One region of the Blastococcus saxobsidens DD2 genome, then DNA from elsewhere that is predicted to be linked to it. Evidence: riboswitches for the same ligand, from Rfam matches in the RefSeq annotation. Region 1 holds a riboswitch; each other region holds the start of a gene.
What was found. Region 1 has a riboswitch for cyclic di-AMP ahead of BLASA_RS12990 (hypothetical protein). Riboswitches for the same ligand answer to the same signal wherever they lie in the genome.

Region 1 (2,191 bases):
GTGAGAGCGGCCGGATGATGCCCCGGCTGGCCCGCCGCTACCCCCGGGCGATCGGCCTGGTGGAGGAGGCGGCACGGGCCGGTGAGCGCGGGGAGGTGGTGCACACGCTGCTCGGCCGGGGCTCCCCGCTGCCCACCGGTGCGTGGGCGCAGCGCGAGGCCGAGCTCGGCGAGCCGGCCGAGTCCGCCGGTCCGCGGGACGAGCGGGACCGCGCCCGCCGTGCGTGGGGCCGGTTCACCCGCAACTTCGTCGTCCAGGGCACCGGCGCCGAGTGGGCCCTGTGCTGGCTGGCCGACCTGCGGAACCGGCTCTGGCGGCTCGGGGGCACGGGACCGCTGCACCAGCGGCCGCACCTGGCCTTCTTCCTCCACGACGAGGTGGTGGTGCACGCCCCCGCGGACCTCGCCGGGGCGGTGGTCGAGGAGGTCCGGGCGGCGGCGGGGACCGCGGGCCGGCTGCTCTTCGGCACCTTCCCCGTCGACTTCCCGCTGGACGTCGCCGTCGTCCGGTCGTGGGCCGACGCGGGCTGAACCGACGTCGGCGCCTACACCTCCGGAGCCCCGGGTCCGGCCGCGCGACACGCATCACGCCCGGAGAATCGTTGCGCGCAATTGTCACGACTGCATAACGGCGGCTACGGTGGCTGGCGTCCGGTCGGTCGCACCTCCCCACCCGGGGAGTCCGAACGGGCGCCGCCGAGTCGCCCGCCAGGGCGAGCCGGGGACCCACCGCAGCACTGGGGTGAATCGCGCGCCGCGCACGTCGCGGCGCGGGTAGGGCCACTTCCCGCCCGAATCCGTCAGCTAACCCGGTAGGCGGCAGACGGAAGAACGGAGAGCCGCCGGATGGCGCGCCCTTGCCCTGCTGCACGACCCTGCTCGACCCGACGCCGCCGCCTCCGGGCGCGTCCGCGGATCTGACCGCACCTCGCCCGGCGACCCGCGCCTGCCGGCCCACCACCCCGAGCCCTCTTCGCTCGACCGGCTGAACGCCGTTGCCTGGTGGCCGCCAGCAGGTCTCCCGCCGCCTGGTGAGACCCCCCTCTCGCTGCCCGCATCCCCGCCGCAGCCGCCCCCCGAGGGCCGGCCGCGCACCCGCTCCGGAGCACCCCGTACCCATGGATCCCCGCACCACCACCACCGGCCGTCGTCGCCCGGCCCCCCGTGGCCACCGCCGTCCGCCGGCAACCGTCCGCCGCCCCGCGCTGTACCTGGGCATGGCCGCCGCCGGTGCCGTCATGGTCAACGTGCTCGTCGGCGTGGACCCCGCCGCGCAGGCCGAGCCCGGGACGCCGCAGTCGGTCAGCGTCGCCCAGGAACTGGGGCTCAGCGCCCAGTCCGCGCCCATCGACGTCACCGAGGACCTCGAGCCGCTGCAGGACCTCGCGGCCAGCCGCAGCACGCGGGAGGCGGAGCAGGTCGCCGCGCAGCAGGCGCAGGCCGCCGCCGACCAGGCCGTGCTCGACCAGCAGAAGGCGGAGGCCGAGGCGGCCGCCCGTGCCGCTGCCGAGGCCCAGGCGGCCGCCGCTGCCGAGGCCCAGGCGGCCGCGGAGGCCGAGGTTCGGGCTGCCGAGGAGCGGGCCGCTGCCGAGGCCCAGGCGGCCGCGCCCACCCCCCGGCAGCAGGCGGAGGAGGCGGTCACGGCGGCCGCCTCGGTCGCGGCCACCGCGGTCGCCCGCATCACCAACAACGCCGGAAGCGTCCGACCGCAGGTCCAGCGCGCCGCCGACGCGGTGGTCAGCAATGTGCCGGGCGCCGGGAGCATCACCCTCGGCGGCACCCGGGCCAGCGCGGCCGACCCGGGCGGGCACCCCTCCGGGCTGGCGCTGGACTACATGGTCATGTCCGACGCCGCTCTCGGGGACGCGATCGTCGCCTACCACCGGGCGCACTGGGCCGAGCTGGGCGTGGACTACCTGATCTGGCAGCAGCGGATGCTCTCCTCCCCGGGCGGCTCCTGGCAGGCGATGGAGAACCGAGGCAGCGCGACCGCCAACCACTACGACCACGTGCACGTGAACTACCGCGGCTGAACGCGGCCGGCCGGGGGATCGCCCCGGCAGCACGTCGAGGGTTCGGCGCGGCGCCGGGCGGGCACTCTTCGTCCTGGACAGCGACCGGACGACGGGCGGGGACGACCCCGCGCCGGGGAGCACGGAGGAACCGGGAGTGAGCACCGTCGAGACGGGCCA
Region 2 (2,191 bases), 130 kb from region 1:
CGACGCCGGGCCGGCAGGCACGGGAACGGGCTACGAGACGGTCGGCCCGGTTCTCACCGCGAATGCCGAGGCCGGGTCCCCCGCCTGAGACACCGGCCGTCGTCCCACAGGCCCGCATGCGATCGGCCCACCGATGCATCCGGTGGATCAGCGTTCGAGTTCTGCACGACCGGTGATCTCGGTGGGGGCTGCGATCAGTACCAGCCCTTGGACTGGAAAGCAGCCCACGCGCCGCAGGGGGAGCCGTACCGGTTCTGGATGTAGATCAGCCCGGCGTCGATCTGCCGGTAGCCGTCGGAGGTCTTGGCGATGCCGGTGCCGGCCCAGGTGGAGTCGAGGAACTGCGCGATGCCGTACGCGGTGCTCCGCGGGTTCTGCGCGTTGGGGTTCCAGCCGCTCTCCTTGCCCCACAGCCTCTCCAGGCAGCCGAACTCGCTGCCGGAGCCGCCGAGCTTCTGCATCGCGTAGTTCTGGTAGGAGCCGGACGGCGCGGCCTGGGGGGCGGGTGCGGCCGGCGCGGCCGGGGCCCGGCTCGCACGAGCCGCCGCGGCCTCGGCCTGGCGTGCGGCCTCGGCCTGGCGCGCGGCCTCGGCCTGGCGTGCGGCCTCGGCCTGGCGTGCGGTCTCCTGACGGGCAGCCTCCTCGGCCGCCTGGCGCGCGGCCTCCTGGCGGGCCGCCTCCTCCGCGGCCTGGCGCGCGGCCTCCTCGGCCGCGATCCGCGCCGCCTCCTCGGCAGCCCGGCGGTCGAGCTCGGCCTGCTCGGCAGCGGCTCGGGCCTCCGCGGCGGCGGTCTGCTCGGCGGCGCGCTCGCTGCGGCTGGCGGCGAGCTGCTCGAGCGAGTCGGCGGCGGTGTCGGCGACCTCGGCGACGTCGGCGGGCGCCTCGGTGGTGATGCCCAGCTGCGCCGCGACGCTCACCGACGCCAGCTGCGGCTTGGCGTGCGCGGCCGGCTCGTCGGCGACGACGACGGTGGCCACGAGGCCGCCCGCCGCGGCGACCGCCAGCAGGAGCCCCGCCCGGCCGGCCGGTCCCGGGATGCGGCTGCGGCCGCCGGTCGGGCGCAGGGCACGGGCGATGGAGGTGGCGCGAGGCTTCATGGGGTGGGACTGCTCCTGGTGCGGGGCGCAGCAGGCGGCCGGCCGACACGGCGGCGGGCTGCTGCGGGATGGTCGTGGCAGCGGGTGCGGGCGGGGCCCGGGCTCAGCGCGGGGACGGCGCCCGCGAGACCGCGTACCTGCTGCAGTTCCGTGCCAGGTGGGCCCGTGGGCTCGCCATGCGGCGGCGCTCCGTTCCTTCCGATGGCCGCCTACCGAGTTAGCTGACGGGTTCGGGCGGGAAGTGGCCCTACCCGCGCCGCGACGTGCGCGGCGCGCGATTCACCCCAGTGCTGCGGTGGGTCCCCGGCTCGCCCGCGGCTCGATGACTGCGGGTGACTCGGCGGCGCCCGGGCGGACCTCCCCGGATGGGGAGTGGACGACCGGCCGGGCGGAGCCACGGTAACCACCGTTATCGGGCCGTGACAATCCCCCGGTGACAAAACCTCCGGAACCCGGGGGCTCAGGGCAGCCGCCACACCGTCGTTCGGCGCACGGCCGCCGGCCGGGTGGGCGACGGCTCGGTGTCGGGGACGTCGTACACCGCCAGCGCGGCCAGCCGGTCCTCCGGCAGGTAGATCCGCCCCGGGTCGCCGATCAGCACCTCGGCACCGCCCGCGCGGGCGGCGTCCAGGAACGGCAGCACCCGGTCGGTCATCTCCCGGTCGTAGCAGACGTCGCCGGCCAGGATCACGCCCACGTCGGGCGGCTCGTCGCCCAGCACGTCGCCCACCGGGGTGATGCCCGGTGTCCCGTTCAGCTCGGCGTTGACGGTGACCGCGGTCAGCGCGAACGGATCGACGTCGCTGGCCAGCACCGCGGCCGCGCCGGCCCGGGCGGCGGCGACGGCGACCAGCCCGCTCCCGGCACCGAGGTCGAGCACCGTGCGCCCGGCGACGAGCTCGGGGTGGTCGAGGACGTACCGCGCGAGCGCCTGGCCGCCCGGCCACGCCGCGGCCCAGAAGGGTGGATCGGTGGAGGTGCGGCCGTGCTGGGTCTCCATCGCCTCCCACAGGGCGACGACGTCGGCGGCGACCAGCAGTTCCACCTCCGGCACCAGCGCGGGCCGCACCGGACGGGTGTGGGCGCGGACGAAC
Region 3 (2,191 bases), 830 kb from region 1:
CACCGGGCCGACTCCGGCGAGGGGATCTGCACGTTCGTCACCGCGGTCGCCGCCTGATCGCCGCGGCGACGTCCGACCGTGGATGCGCCAGTCGGCGGATACGGCCCGTACGACGAGGAGCGCCCCCGCCCGATCCCGGGCAGGGGCGCTTCTCGTCGGTCCTGGAACCCTGCGGCCCCGTGGTCGGTTACCGGAACGCCACGTGCGGGTGGTCCATGTGGTTGGCCGTCGGGGATCCACGGTCGGCCATGGCCTGCCACGTCCAACCAGTCCACGGACCGGCGATCCGCTGCCGCCAGATCACGGACTCGACGCCGAGCCGGGCCGCGTTGTCGATCACGTACTGGGCCACGGCGTCACCCTTGGCGCGGTCGGTGTACACCATGAAGTCGGCCGCCCGGCCCTGGGTCGGGGTGTGGCCGGGGCGCGTGAGGATCCTCGAGACGCCGAACCGCTCGGCGACCTCCTGGACGGCCGGTCGGACGTGCGAATCCCAGGCACCGTAGGAACGCGAAGCCGCAGCCGGTGCGGGCGACGCAGCCGGGGCCGGGACGGCCCGGCCCGATCGGGTGGCACGAGGAGGAGCCGCGCTCGGCGCGGCAGCCGGGGCTGCTGCACCGCTGAGGACGAGACGCTGACCGACGCGCAGGACGTTCGGGTTGCCCCCGATGACCTGCCGGTTGAGGGCGTGCAGCTGCTGCCAGGTGGTGCCGTGGCGGGCGGCGATCCTGGCCAGCGTGTCGCCGGAGCGGACGACGTACGTGCCCGAGGCGCTCGGTGCCGACCTGGCGGCGGACGGCGCCGCGCCGGACCCGCCGATGCTGAGCACCTGCCCGACGCGCAGGGCGTTCGGGTTGGCGCCGATCGCGCCGCGGTTGTCGGCGTACACGCTGCGCCACGAGGTGCCGTGGCCGGCCGCGAGCTTGCTGAGGGTGTCGCCGGAACGGACCGTGTGCTCCCCGGTGTGTGCCGCCGCCGGAGCGATGGACCCCAGGGTGACGGCCGATGCTGCTGCGAGGACCACGGCCGGGTAGGCCACGGCCGTCACGGCGCGATTCCGGGTGGGACGACGGTGTCGGCCCAGGGTGCGGTAGCGATTGAGCATGGGTGGTGAGCCTCTCGCCGCCTGCGGAGTTAGCTGTCGGGTTCGGGCGAGAGTTGCCCGGCCGCATGCTGCGGCTTCACCCCGAGGCCCGGAGGGCCACTGATCGGTGGGTCCCCCGCGCCTGCCCGTCGTCTCGACGCCTCCGGTGGCCGTGGGCAGGTTCGGCGGGCGGCCATCCGGGTCCACCGATCGGCGGACGTGCGAAGGCTAGGCAGACGGGGCCGAAGACCAGTAGGTCGTACCCGACCTTTTCCGAGACCCTCCGCGAAGAAGCACGCCGCGTGACCGGTCGTGAGCGCAGCGCCCCGCTTCCCGTGAGCGGGGGCGCTGACACCCGAAGGCCCGATCGGCGGCCGGGGTCACGGGCCGTCGATCGAGCCGGGGCCGGTCCGCGCCGGGCAGGCGATGCCCGCCCGGCGCGGACCGGGTGTGCGATCAGGCCTGGTCGGCGGCCTGGCGACGGCGGTACGCAACCGCACCGGCGGCAGCCGCACCGGCGACGGCGACCGCGCCGATACCCATCGCGGCCTCGTGCTCGATGCCGGCGGTGCTGCCCGCGCCGGTCTCGGCGCCACCGGTGGGCATCTGACCCATCTGGGAGGCGGTGAAGGCACCACAGGCGGCCGGGGCGGTGGCCTCCAGCGGCAGCGACGGGTCGAGCGAGCTCTGACCGGCCTCGGCGTCGTACGTGCCATTGCCGTTCACGTCGATACCGTGCACGACCAGCACCGCGGTACCGGCCGCGAACGACTCCTGCGTGGCCTGGTCGATCGTGAACGTGCGCTCGTAGGTGTAGCTGTCATCCTCGGGGGTCGGGAAGCGGTCGACGGCCAGGCCGCTGTCGGCACTGGTGTCGCCCTCGGTGGTCAGCGAGGAGCCGATCATCCCGTAGAACGGCTGACCATCGGCGGTGGTGATGATGCCGTCGCCGTCCGAGTCGGCGGATGCGGGCGGGCAGACCCCCTCGGCACCGATGTGGAAGTGCTGGGCGTGCGGGGAGCCCGCGAGGACGCCGTTCGCCTCGACGGTGACGGTGGCCTGGTCGCCCTCGAGCGTCACCATGCCCGTACCCGAGACGCCGGAGTC
Region 4 (2,191 bases), 730 kb from region 1:
CGATCTGCATCACCGACTCCTACCGGACCTACGCCGGCCAGGTGCGGTTGTACGGGCAGAAGCCGGCGCTCGCGGCGGTGCCCGGAACGAGCAACCACGGCTGGGGGCTGGCGGTGGATCTCTGCGGCGGCATCCAGGCGTTCGGCACCCCCCAGTACGCCTGGATGGTGGCGAACGCCGGTTCAGATTCCTGCACCCCACGTGGGCTGATCCCGGCACCGGCCGCGAGGAGCCCTGGCACTGGGAGTACGCGGGCAGCTGAGAGCGGCCCGGGTGCCGGCGGCCGCGGCGGAATTGTCGGTGCCTCCTCCTAGCGTGCGGAACGACTCACGGAGGAGAAGAAGCGATGCTCATCGACTGCGACACCTGCACCGCCCGGGGGACCGGCTGCGCCGACTGCGTGGTCACCGTCCTGCTCGGGGCCCCGCCGGGATGGCAGGGGGTCGATCCGGTCGTGGTGCCGATGACCGGGCGCACCGGTGGTCCTGCACCGGTCACCGCCGAGGACGTCGTGCTCCCGCCGCCCGGCGTGGTGGTGGAGTTCGACGACGTGGAGCGCCGGGCTGTCCGCGCGCTGGCCGAGGGGGGCCTGGTGCCCCCGCTGCGTCACCGCGACGGCGCCGACGGCCACGGCGGCGAGGGATCCGGACGGCGCACGGGCTGATCGTCCCGTGCCCGTCGGAGCGGCCGCAGATACACCCGTCCGGGTGTATCCCGAGGTAGGCGCGCCGTACGGGGCGGGATGCCGTCCCACCCGTTCTCACCGTTCCCGTTTGTCACAGGCACATCAAGGTCGTTAGGGTCGTCGCCGTTCGGCCGGGTGGTCGTCACCCGTCGAGGGGTGGCCTCGACCGAACACCGCCTAATCACCGCGCGGCGTGCAGTCCCGGCGCCCGGGGTGTACCGGGGACCCACCGCAGTTCTGGGGTGAGTTCTCCCGCGGCCGGCTCGCCGGTGCGTGGGGGATAGGGCCAGTCTTCCCAGCCCGAACCCGTCAGCTAACTCGGTCGGCGGTAGCTGAGGAAGAAACGGAGAGCCGCCGCACGTGGCGACCCCAGACGCACCCCTGAGGCATGTCCGCGAACAGCGCCACACCGAACGCGAGGTGGCTTTCACGCGGAGTCCCCGCTCGGGGGCGTTGCGCTCCGGTCTCCTGGTCAGCGCCGTCGCTGCCGTGACCGTGACCCTGCTGCCGGCCACGGCGTCCGCCGTCCCCGATGAGGTCAGGACCGCCGACCAGGCGGCCGCCCGGGTGGCCGAGGCCAGCCACGAGCTCGAGGTCGTCTCCGAGCAGCTCAACGATGCACGGGTCGTCCTCGCCGGGCACCAGGCCGCGGCGACGACCGCCGGCGCGGCCGTCGTCGCCGCGGAGGGTCAGCTCGCGGCCCTCGACGGGCAGATCCGCCAGCTGGCCCGCAGTGCCTACACCGGCAGCGGCATGTCCCCGCTCGACCTCCTCCTGACCAGTGACTCGACCGACGAGCTGATCTTCTCCCTGGGCACCCTCGATGCGATCGCGGAGCACACCGACGAGGTGCTCACCGAGGTGGAGCAGGCGGCCGAGGTGGCCGACGAGTCGCGGGAGGCGGCGGCCGCCGCCACCGCCGCGGCGCAGGGCGTCGTGGACGAGATCACCGTCACGCGGCAGGAACTCGAGCGCAGGATCGCCGACTACCAGCGGCAGTACGACGCACTCACCGCCCAGCAGCAGGAGGAGGTGGCCCGCGCGCACGGAGGTGAGAGCCTCCCGGCGCCCAGCGGCGTGACCGCCCCCAGCTCCGCGGCGCAGGTGGCCGTCGACACCGCTCTCGCGCAGGCCGGCGACCCGTACGTGTGGGGCGCCGGTGGTCCGAACGCCTTCGACTGCTCCGGGCTGACGTCCTACGCCTACGCCGCGGCCGGGGTGATGCTGCCGCACTCCAGCCGGATGCAGTCGCAGATGGGTGTTCCGGTCTCCCGTAGTGAACTGCAGCCGGGCGACCTGCTCTTCTTCTACAGCCCGGTCAGCCACGTCGCCATGTACATCGGCAACGGGCAGATGGTGCACGCCTCGACCTCCGGCCAGCCGGTCAAGGTGGCGAGCGTGACAGCGATGGGCAGCTTCAACAGCGCCCGCCGCATCGTCGGCTGACAGTCGCGGGAGCATCGCAGCGAGCGCCGGCGCCCTCTCCGGAGGTCACCGGCCCTCGTC

Region 2: another riboswitch for cyclic di-AMP. It lies ahead of BLASA_RS13680 (lytic transglycosylase domain-containing protein); the one in region 1 lies ahead of BLASA_RS12990 (hypothetical protein).
Region 3: another riboswitch for cyclic di-AMP. It lies ahead of BLASA_RS23415 (LysM peptidoglycan-binding domain-containing protein); the one in region 1 lies ahead of BLASA_RS12990 (hypothetical protein).
Region 4: another riboswitch for cyclic di-AMP. It lies ahead of BLASA_RS09530 (C40 family peptidase); the one in region 1 lies ahead of BLASA_RS12990 (hypothetical protein).

The regions. Positions count from the first base shown of each region.
Region 1 is NC_016943.1:2,746,107-2,748,297, reverse strand. Features, by position in the region: gene BLASA_RS12995 (bifunctional 3'-5' exonuclease/DNA polymerase) at 1-530, shown strand, start outside; cyclic di-AMP (ydaO/yuaA leader) riboswitch at 684-833, shown strand; gene BLASA_RS12990 (hypothetical protein) at 1,118-2,032, shown strand; gene BLASA_RS12985 (serine/threonine-protein kinase) at 2,169-2,191, shown strand, end outside.
Region 2 is NC_016943.1:2,880,777-2,882,967, forward strand. Features, by position in the region: gene BLASA_RS13680 (lytic transglycosylase domain-containing protein) at 195-1,097, opposite strand; cyclic di-AMP (ydaO/yuaA leader) riboswitch at 1,288-1,432, opposite strand; gene BLASA_RS13685 (class I SAM-dependent methyltransferase) at 1,558-2,191, opposite strand, start outside.
Region 3 is NC_016943.1:1,913,737-1,915,927, reverse strand. Features, by position in the region: gene BLASA_RS08995 (class I SAM-dependent methyltransferase) at 1-57, shown strand, start outside; gene BLASA_RS23415 (LysM peptidoglycan-binding domain-containing protein) at 188-1,048, opposite strand; cyclic di-AMP (ydaO/yuaA leader) riboswitch at 1,112-1,254, opposite strand; gene BLASA_RS08980 (hypothetical protein) at 1,541-2,191, opposite strand, start outside.
Region 4 is NC_016943.1:2,018,993-2,021,183, forward strand. Features, by position in the region: gene BLASA_RS25920 (M15 family metallopeptidase) at 1-314, shown strand, start outside; gene BLASA_RS09525 (hypothetical protein) at 347-664, shown strand; cyclic di-AMP (ydaO/yuaA leader) riboswitch at 850-1,029, shown strand; gene BLASA_RS09530 (C40 family peptidase) at 1,175-2,131, shown strand.